One region of the Staphylococcus sp. IVB6214 genome, then DNA from elsewhere that is predicted to be linked to it. Evidence: riboswitches for the same ligand, from Rfam matches in the RefSeq annotation. Region 1 holds a riboswitch; the other holds the start of a gene.
What was found. Region 1 has a riboswitch for FMN ahead of MUA51_RS05355 (ECF transporter S component). Riboswitches for the same ligand answer to the same signal wherever they lie in the genome.
Positions count from the first base shown of each region.

Region 2: it holds a riboswitch for FMN, as region 1 does, so the genes downstream of both, ribD (bifunctional diaminohydroxyphosphoribosylaminopyrimidine deaminase/5-amino-6-(5-phosphoribosylamino)uracil reductase RibD) here and MUA51_RS05355 (ECF transporter S component) in region 1, are expected to answer to the same signal.

Region 1 is NZ_CP094723.1:1,108,089-1,113,296, reverse strand. Features, by position in the region: gene MUA51_RS05365 (response regulator) at 74-799, shown strand; gene MUA51_RS05360 (ATP-binding protein) at 783-2,528, shown strand; FMN riboswitch at 2,685-2,817, shown strand; gene MUA51_RS05355 (ECF transporter S component) at 2,887-3,438, shown strand; gene MUA51_RS05350 (ferredoxin) at 3,536-3,784, opposite strand; gene MUA51_RS05345 (helix-turn-helix domain-containing protein) at 3,890-4,837, shown strand; gene MUA51_RS05340 (RecQ family ATP-dependent DNA helicase) at 4,830-5,208, shown strand, end outside.
Region 2 is NZ_CP094723.1:1,423,993-1,429,200, forward strand. Features, by position in the region: gene MUA51_RS06850 (riboflavin synthase) at 1-258, opposite strand, end outside; gene ribD (bifunctional diaminohydroxyphosphoribosylaminopyrimidine deaminase/5-amino-6-(5-phosphoribosylamino)uracil reductase RibD) at 263-1,309, opposite strand; FMN riboswitch at 1,489-1,629, opposite strand; gene MUA51_RS06860 (FAD/NAD(P)-binding protein) at 1,854-3,341, opposite strand; gene sagB (peptidoglycan release complex glucosaminidase SagB) at 3,676-4,539, opposite strand; gene MUA51_RS06870 (hypothetical protein) at 4,738-4,959, opposite strand; gene MUA51_RS06875 (sigma-70 family RNA polymerase sigma factor) at 5,155-5,208, shown strand, end outside.

The DNA.
Region 1 (5,208 bases):
AAGTGTCAATCACAATATGATATAATAGGCATTGAATTGAGTTTAAATTAAACATAAGTGGGAGGTATGTCTTGTGACTAAGGAAATATTAGTCGTTGATGACGAAGACCGTATCAGAAAGTTATTAAGGCTATTTCTTGAGAGAGAAGGATATGAAGTGGCTGAGGCGAGCGATGGTCGTGAAGCCTTTGAACTAGCAACAAAATATGATTATGCGTGTATCTTGTTAGACTTAATGTTGCCAGAAATGGATGGCCTAGAAGTCGCAACGCGTCTTCGTGAGACAAAAGATACGCCAATCATTATGTTGACAGCAAAAGGTGAAGAGAACAACCGTGTTGAAGGGTTTGAATCTGGGGCAGATGATTACATTGTCAAACCATTCTCACCACGTGAAGTTGTTCTGCGTCTAAAAGCATTACTTCGTCGTACACAATCTGCAACTGCAGAACAGAACGAACCACACGCTCGTGATATGATTGAGTTTGAGCATCTGACAATTGATAATGATGCGCATAAGGTTTTAGCAGATGGCACACCTGTTAACCTTACACCAAAGGAATATGAGTTGTTGATATTCCTTGCAAAAACACCAAATAAAGTGTTTGATCGAGAACAGCTATTGAAAGAAGTATGGCACTACGAATTCTATGGTGATTTACGTACGGTCGATACACATGTTAAGCGTTTGCGTGAAAAATTAAATCGTGTTTCAACTGAAGCTGCATCTATGATTCAAACTGTTTGGGGCGTAGGTTATAAATTTGAGGTTACACAACCGGATGAAACGACTAAATAGCGTCGTAATAAAACTGTGGTTAACTATTATATTAATAGTAACGACAGTTTTAATTTTATTAAGTGCAGCACTGATTACATTTATTCAATATTACTTCACGCAAAATACAGAACAATCTTTATACAATAACGCAGAAAGTATTAGTGCCATCATAGAAAAAAGTGAGAATCGTCAAATGGCGATTAACCATAGTGAGATGCTGTTAGAAGGTAGTAAGGGCGTCATCATCTTACCAGAGAAAAACAATGCCATATCGAAGCATCCAGAGAAAAAAGAGATGCTAAAGTTTATTAACAAAGATGTAGATCTCAATAATATAAAACTCACGCAAAAAAAGGTCATAAAACATGTAACGATCAAGCTTGATGGACAAAAGAAATCATATTTACTGCTTGGCTATCCAACGTTAGATAAAGAAGGTCATAAGTCTGTCATCTATATATACGAGGATTTGAGAAGTATTTCCGATACGAATAACGTGATTGCAATTATTATTTTAATCACTGCAGTCATCTTCTTAATTATTACGACCATTTTCGCATTCTTTTTATCGACTCGGATCACAAATCCACTGCGTCAATTTAAAGAACAAGCACTGGAAGTTGCAAAAGGGCGGTACGACAAACAAGTACATGTCCAAACAAAAGATGAGATTGGTGAACTTGCGAGTGCATTTAACCAGATGAGTCACAATATCCAAAATCATATTGATGACATTACCAGTTCTAAAAATATTAGAGATACATTGATTAACTCTATGGCACAAGGTGTTTTAGGCATTAATCATAAACGACATATTATCTTATCGAATCATTTGGCACACAAAATGATGCTCGATATGAATCTAGATCACAAAGTATTATTTGATACGCAAATAAACGATACCTTTGAAAGCAAAACAACAGAATATCGTGAATATGAAATTAATCAAAAACATTACGCTGTGGTCATGAGTTATATCGATCAAATTCAATCTAATAAAGAAAGCGGCCTTGTTGTTATTATTAGAGATATGACACGAGAGCATCACATGGAGCAAATGAAGAAAGATTTCATAGCTAGTGTTTCTCATGAACTACGTACACCGATTTCACTATTACAAGGGTATACTGAATCCATTGTAGACGGAATCGTGACAGAACCAGAAGACATTCATGAATTTCTACTCATTGTTCTAGATGAAACGAAACGCTTAAGTCGATTGGTCAATGAGCTACTAGACGTTGCAAAGATTGATGCAGACGGTATTAACATCACAAAAGAAGTACGTCCGATGTCGGAATTAATCCATAAAATGTCGATGAAATATCGCCAACAAGCCAATGAACTGGCATTGACATTAGACTTCCAAACAGATGGCATCATGAATGATCTATGGGATTATGATTTTGATCGTATGGAACAAGTACTGACAAATCTTGTGGATAATGCATCTCGTTATACGAGACCAGGAGATACTATTTCAATTCAAGCTGAAGAAACTGACACTCATCAAATTTTAACTGTCAAAGATACGGGTGTAGGTATTTCTCCTGAACACTTAGAAAAGGTGTTTGAGCGTTTCTATAAAGTAGATGCTGCTCGTAAAAGAGGGAAAGAAGGAACAGGTCTTGGCCTCTTTATTACACGAATGATTATGGAAGCTCATCACGGTAAAATCACTGTGACAAGTGAAGTAGATAAAGGCACAACCTTTACCATTCAACTACCTAAGCATATAAATGAATAATTCAAAACAGAACGTTCTTCTTATTTCGTTTTCGAACAACGATAAGAAGAGCGTTTTTTGTCACTTGCTACCTTTTTAGTGACGACTTAGCCAAACATCTATATTGTATTTATTGATGTGATTCGTTAAACTTATGATAAATAAAATAATTGATTATTTCATCTTCGGGGTTGGGTGCAATTCCCTACCGGCAGTAATTTTTAAGCCTGCGACCCATAAATTTTTATTTATGGCTGATCTAGTGGAAGTCTAGAGCCGACAGTAACAGTCTGGATGGGAGAAGATGGAGGTTTCTTTGTGTTGCGCAAATGCCTCCTATTCGTGAAAGATGAAAGTCAGAAAAGGAGACATTTTAATCATGCAACAATCGAAACAAACAAGACAATTGATTATTGTCGGTATTTTAAGTGGGATTTCGGTGATCCTTATGTTCATCAAATTTCCATTACCTTTTTTACCACCTTATTTAACACTTGACTTTAGTGATGTTCCAGCGTTACTTGCAACATTTACATTAGGACCTATTGCAGGAATACTCGTTGAATTCATTAAAAACTTATTGAACTTCTTTTTCTATCTTGCTGATCCAGTTGGACCGGTTGCGAACTTTATTGCTGGTAGTAGTTTGCTACTCACTGCTTATGGTATTTATCGCTACAAGCCATCTACACGTGGCATGCTGATAGGTCTGGCAGCAGGTACGTTGATCATGACAATCGTACTTAGTATTATGAATTATTTTGTACTCTTGCCTTTGTATGGCATGATTATGAATTTAGCAGATATTGCGACAAATCTAAAAATCATTATCACAGCAGGTATCATACCTTTTAATATTATAAAAGGGTTTGTCGTCTCATTGTTATTCATCTTATTATATAAAAGACTAAAACACGTCCTTAAAATATAAAATAAGCAAACAAAAAGCGGTGTGATTGTGCACCGCTTTTTGTTTGCTTATCTATTTAAATTTAGCGCAATGTAGTGTACAATACGCATAAATTATATTATTCGAATTTTAATGCATCGCCATCAAAAGTTTCTTCTTCAACTTTGATAGAGTCAGTAGGGCAGCCTTCAAAAGCGTCCTCTAAATCTTCATACAGTTCTTCTGGTACCGGCGTTGTGCCTTGGTTATCATCTAAAATAACATAAGCGATTCCTTCATCATCATAGTCATAGATATCCGGGGCAGCTGCACCACAAGCACCGCATGCGATACAAGTATCCATATCAACAATCGTATACTTAGCCAAAATTTTCGCCTCCCTTTTCAAAGTGCCAGACTAACATTATAATTTCATTGTAGTTTGGATTTCTTAAATTTTCAATATATACGTTTTATTATTGAGGTGTTCAACATGAAATCAATCATTGCTTATATATATCAACACGCAAGCCCCAACAAAAATCAAAAAAGCATATATAATATTATCATAGGTAAAAAGACGCATCAAACCTTTTTTGATGCGACATCTCTAAATCTAATGAGTCTTTATGGGTGTGTCCCTAACTTATCATTTGATGATTATGAGAATATTGTAACGGCATCTACGAACGAAGAAATCACGCTACCTATCTCATCAACTGCAACATACTTTATGTTACAACATTCTTTTGTTACATTGCAACTTCTGATTCAAACATTGTCACATGCACAACACGGTAATATGAAGTTTGCACCACTAACATCTCATACTGAAACGCATCAACGAGTACGTGGTATTTATACAATGATTCAAAATCAACAACTTAACACACATGTAAAACAAGAAATATTCATGCTGTTCAAAACATTGAATGCCGAACATTCAGGAAGTATCGCACATTATTTTTTAACCGGGTATGACGAAACAATGTATACAATGAAGCAAGTTGGACAGCTCCATCAGATGGATGATGATCAATTGTTTATCACGCATTACATAGATTTGTTGACTATTTATCAGTTGCTTTCTGAAAAGGAAACCTATCCAATACTGCATCAATGTCTAGCAACTGAGCAACTGAGTTACACGTTATTCCGGACAAAGTCTCTTTTACTTCAAGGGTTATCTGTTTCTGAAGTCGCACAGCAAACACAGCTTACTGAAAATACAATCCATGATCATATTCTAGACCTATTTATGCGACATCATTTGACGAATTATCATGATTATTTAACGCAAGATTTTCACAGTTTTTTAGCTTTTTACGCACAACAACCTTTTCAAAAACTCCGATTTTATAAAGCACATTTTGAATATCTTAGTTATTTTGAAATCAAGTTGGCGATTATTGGTTTTGCGAAAGGAGTATTACATGCTTAAAACAGCGTTACAGCAGTACTTTGGTTTCTCACAGTTCAGGCAAGGGCAGGAAGAGTTGATTCAAAGTGTTCTAAATGGGGAAAATACTTTAGGTATTCTACCAACCGGAAGTGGTAAAAGCTTATGTTATCAGTTGCCCACATACATTAAACAACAACCTACACTTATTATTTCTCCACTTATTTCACTGATGGATGATCAAGTTATGCAGATGAAAATGAATGGCGAACGACGGGTTGTCTCCATTCACTCTGGCATGTCACAAAGTGAACGCCAACTGGCATTTCAACAGCTGGACAGTGCACTTTTTATATTTGTAAGTCCAGAATTCATCTTACAACCACATCATTTGAATCGTATAAGAAACTTGA
Region 2 (5,208 bases), 320 kb from region 1:
TGCACGTTCCAGATTGACGGGTTGACCGGTAGACAGTTCAGCTAAATATGTTTTGTTTTCTGTTCCCATGATGACCTGCACAGTAAACGTAGATGAATCAAATCTCACAACTGTTAAACATGTGCCATTCACACTAATAGAATCACCAATATTCATATCGCTTAATATCTTCTCACATTGAATCGTTAATTCAGTCGTAGGGTTTTGTTTTTTTATTGATTGAATAGTGCCAACTTCTTCTACGATACCTGTGAACATGACATCACTTCCTTTTCATTTGTAATTTGATGTCAGTATCTATCATTTCAGAGTGGACAATTTCAAAATTTGTAAGTTGGTCAAGTGGCGTTACACCATCTGTTTGAAAATATTGATATTTCCCTTGACCACCTATTATTTTCGGGGCTAAATAAAGGATGAAGGTTGAAATAAATTCGAAAGTTAAAAATTGTGAAGTTAATTTTGGTCCAGCTTCTACAAGAACACGACCAAAACCTTTTCTATATAAATCGTGTAAAACAGTTTTTACATCTGTTGATGATAGATGTACGACGTGTACATGGTCTAATGGCGACACCAATGACTCATTGTCAGTATATATGTATACTGGCGCTAGTTGATCATGAAACATTGCTGCATGCCAATCGATATGACCTGAACGTGTCATAACGATACGCGCTGGATGACGTCCTTCTGGCAATCGTACAGTAAGGCTTGGATCATCCGCTTCTAGTGTACCGTTACCTGTAATAATGGCGTCATGCGTATGTCTCAGTTGAAACACATCACTTTTGACAGCTTTTGACGTAATCCACTGACTTTGTTGATGATCAGTTGCCTGCTTACCATCTAAACTCGCACTTACCTTTACAGTCACGATTGGTACTTCAGTCGTTTTGGATGCAAAAAATGATGCATATAACTTATCTGCACGTGGGTGTGGCGTATATTGAACGTCAATACCCTTCTCTGCCATCATCTCATGTCCCGTTGCGGGTAGCGTGATATCTCTTGCAGCGTATACAACTCTACGAATACCCGTTTCAATAATCTTTGCGGCACATGGCGGTGTTGCACCATAATGCGAACAAGGTTCTAAAGAGACGTATATTGTTGCGCCTGCTACATTTTGAGCACCTGCCATATCAATCGCTTGAATTTCAGCATGTTTGTCGCCCTTTTTAAGATGTGCACCTATCCCTATGATTCTGCCATCTTTGACAATCACTGCACCAACGGGTGGATTGACACCAGTTTGTCCTTCTACCATCTCAGCTAAACGAATCGCATATTCTAAATAATATTCCATTGTCATCACCTCAAATCAATAAACAAAAAACCACTCGAAAATTTTTAGATTCGAGTGGTCGGTTTTATACTTATTCTGTATATCAAAATACAGAGATAAATTCAGTAAATTTGCCATCACAAAATAAGCAGTAGCTTCATGTTGTAAAAACACAAACTATGCATGTCATGGTCTACTGATCATTCTTCCTCCCATCCAGACTTTTACTGTCGGCTCTAGATTCTCACTAGATCAGCCATAGAGCACAAATCAATGTTCTCTACGGGTCGCAGGCTTAATTTACTGCCGGTTGGGATTTCCACCCAGCCCCGAAAGAATATCATAATGAAATTGTTTGAGATTCAAGATACGACACAGCCGTTGTTCAATGACAACAACTGTTCGATTTTAGCTTAACGCATTTTAACAATATTGACAATTAATTTGCAAGCGTTATTTTGTTGAATTATTTTATGATTTCATAACAATTAAATCACAGTTCTAACAAATTCAATCATATTGCCAAATTAATATTGTTGCCATAAGATATATTCAGAAATGATACCTATTCAATATCATATGATTTAGTCAGTTGCATATAGAGTTGTGCCACGCTATTCACAGCTTGCTGAACAATCATTGTGACACCATTACGTTCAAAATTAACACCATTCGTCATCTGACCAAATGCACGTAAGTTCGATAAGGTTCCATAACGTGGGCTTATGACTTCGTTACTTTCTGGTACGATTTGAATACCACCAATCGGATGTGCTTGAACAATTTGTTTATTTGCCATATTTAATAATAAACCATCTGACGCATCTAACTGACTCAACTTTTTCTTAGGTCCTGTTGCATTTATGATGACATCTACTGTCATATCTTGTTGGTTTGATTCAAATTCCAATTGGTAATGACCATTCAAACGTGCTACTTTTTCAAGCCCTGCGTATACTTCTAATTGACTACTTTCAATCGCATCAATAATAAATTGTGCGGTATCTCTTGGCATCGGATTCATATTCTCTTTGAAATATTGATAATAACGTTCGAGAAATAATTGCTGGTCATCATACGTTAAACTATTCCATATCCAGTTCATATTATCTTTAAGTTCCATTAGAAAACTTTGTAGCAATCCCAATGATTCCGGATGCGCCAAATCATATTGCAAATCCCTTACAACATTTCCTGTTCGTCGATGAATTAAAGTTTTAAACGGTATGTTTAAAGCATCGCATTCTTTTTTGAACAGTGCTTTCAGAATACTCAATGGGATAGTCCCCATATGATTTTGTTTAATCTCATCGAAAGTTTCTCTCGTCATATACTGCAAAGTTACTGTGATCATCTCACCACGTACACTTGGTAATTGCCCGCCTCGACTTGCCAAAACAAGTGTTTGATCGTGATGCTTCAATACATAACGTATTACGTCTAAACTAGCCAAACCAGTACCAATGACAGCTATTTTGTCTCGCTCGCTAACATCATCTAATGCTCGATTTGCTGGATATGGTTCATAGATATACTTCGGACTTCCCTTCAAGTCATATGGATCATTGTATGAGAATGTCCCTGTTGATAGAAAAACATAATCATAAACAGCACTGCGGCTATCATGTTCATCAGTCTGTACAATTATTTTTTTCACTGAAATTTCTTTCTCTTCTTCAACCACACCTATCTGTGTCACTTCATGTGGAATGACATGAATATTGTCATAACGCTTCACGTATTGATCAAGATAACTTTTCATATAGTGCCCGAATACATAACGCGGCAAATATTCAGCATCCCCATAATCAAAATCATCTTGCGACGTATACCACTCTCGAAATTCTTTTATATTATCAAGGTTTAAAGACAACATGTCGACTGGGACATTAATCAGTAAATCTTCACTATCATTTTGAAAAGGTTCTCCTTGCCCCATGTTCTTTTTATTGTCGTAAATATCCACTTGTAAATGTTCAAACATCTTATGCTTTACTAGCTGTCTTAATACACTGACACCTGCAGTCCCCATTCCAACTATTGCTACTTTCATTATTATCACCTTCATTATTTCATTTCATCATGTTATACCCTATTTTACGTCAAATTGTACATCATTAGGTGAATAGTATTTCTCTCCATTTTGACAACAAATATCTCATGTTATACTGGAGAAAGATTTGGGAGTGAGACAATGATATCTTTGTTAAAATTATTTTCTATATCACGTCCACCTATTTATTATACAGAACAATAAAAATGCGAGGTGTTCTCATGTTAAAATTTTTATTTAAAGTTTTGATTTCAACGGCTATCTTGTTTTTTACACTTGGACGTAAAAACAAAGCGCAATAAAGCTTCTATCGCTTTATTGCGCTTTGTTACTATTAATAGTTATGACCGTCCTTATGTTTTGAATCATCTTTGTAGACATACCAGTTAAAGTATTTACCTTCTGTCTTCAAATCTTTATAGAAATCAGCAATAATGGTCGCATTACTCTTTGCCCAGTTAATATCTGTCGCATACTGATGTTCACCCGGATCTTTTGGATTCCATCTCATACTGTACAAAGTATTTTGATCTTCATGAGATAAGTAATGGTCGTGAATAAACTTCGCTCCACCATCAATCGCTTTTTCAGGTGTATCCCATCCTTGCTTCTTCGCATATTCAGCACCTGTTTTAATCGGATCTTCATCCAATGCACCGACACCGTAGAAGTTGTAATACTTCTTACCATCAATCTCAACACCATTTGATAACTCGGATACAACTGAACCCGTTTCTAAGAGCGCATGTGAAATCAAGTAAATCTCATTCACATGTTGTTTTTTTGCTGCTTTGATGAAGTCATCAGTATGATTTAAAAGGGTCGGATGTTCATATAGCATGCGCTTGATTCTGTTTTTATCAATCCCTTGATACTTGGATAGATCTAAAAATTGATACTTTTGGCGTTTATCATCCATGAATACAGAACTATCCATTGCTTCTTTGATTTCAGCGTCTGACGCATCTCGCCAGTTCGTATTATCTTTATTTGAAACTTGTTGACTTGTATAATTGTTAATCTGTTTTTTTGCGGCTGCTTCCAATGTTACATCTAATGTTTCCACTGATTCAACTTGATCAACTGGTTCAAAAAATATTTGATCTTTTATCATGTTGAAAAACGTATAGGCTGCTAAAACAGTGATAACAAAGAAACCCACAATCACTAAGATTGAACTTTTGTTATGTTGTTTCATTGATACACCTCTTCAGAATGTACTGAGTAATCGTGATTACACACTCGAATACAAAGTTTAACATTATCTTATATTTTTCACAATTCGAATGGGTCGTTGTCACATATTCATAAAAGAACAGTAATCTCTATGTAACTTTTTATCGCTCACTGTACCATCTCAACTTTTAAATAGATGACCGCTTCACATTTCAATTCGTTAATAAGGTCTCTGATAATCCATTAAAATATAACTCATTGCTTGTGAACGACTTTTATAATAATACGGTGTTAAATCAATTGTTCCCTCTATCTCACCATCACGGTACATCATTTCTCGTTGAATATTATTAATCATAATAAAATCAGCATTGTCACGAATCTTATCTAGATCTTCGTTGCGTGCAAAGAAATGTACCAAGTTGAAATGTTCATAATCCATTATGATTCCTCCATCTATCCCGTAGTAAAAATATCAAAATCCGTAGAAATGCACCTTTTTATATTAATTTTAAGCGTATTTATTGGTAATAATCAATGTTTAAATCATAAAATAGCATATATAGACAAATGCAACAATTTTTAAGCTGTGGTAATAATGCTTTGACCGGTCAAAAATTCCAAGGAGGTCATCAATTTGAACTTTGATGATATTTTTCAACGCTATCACAAATATATTCATTATTTGTTG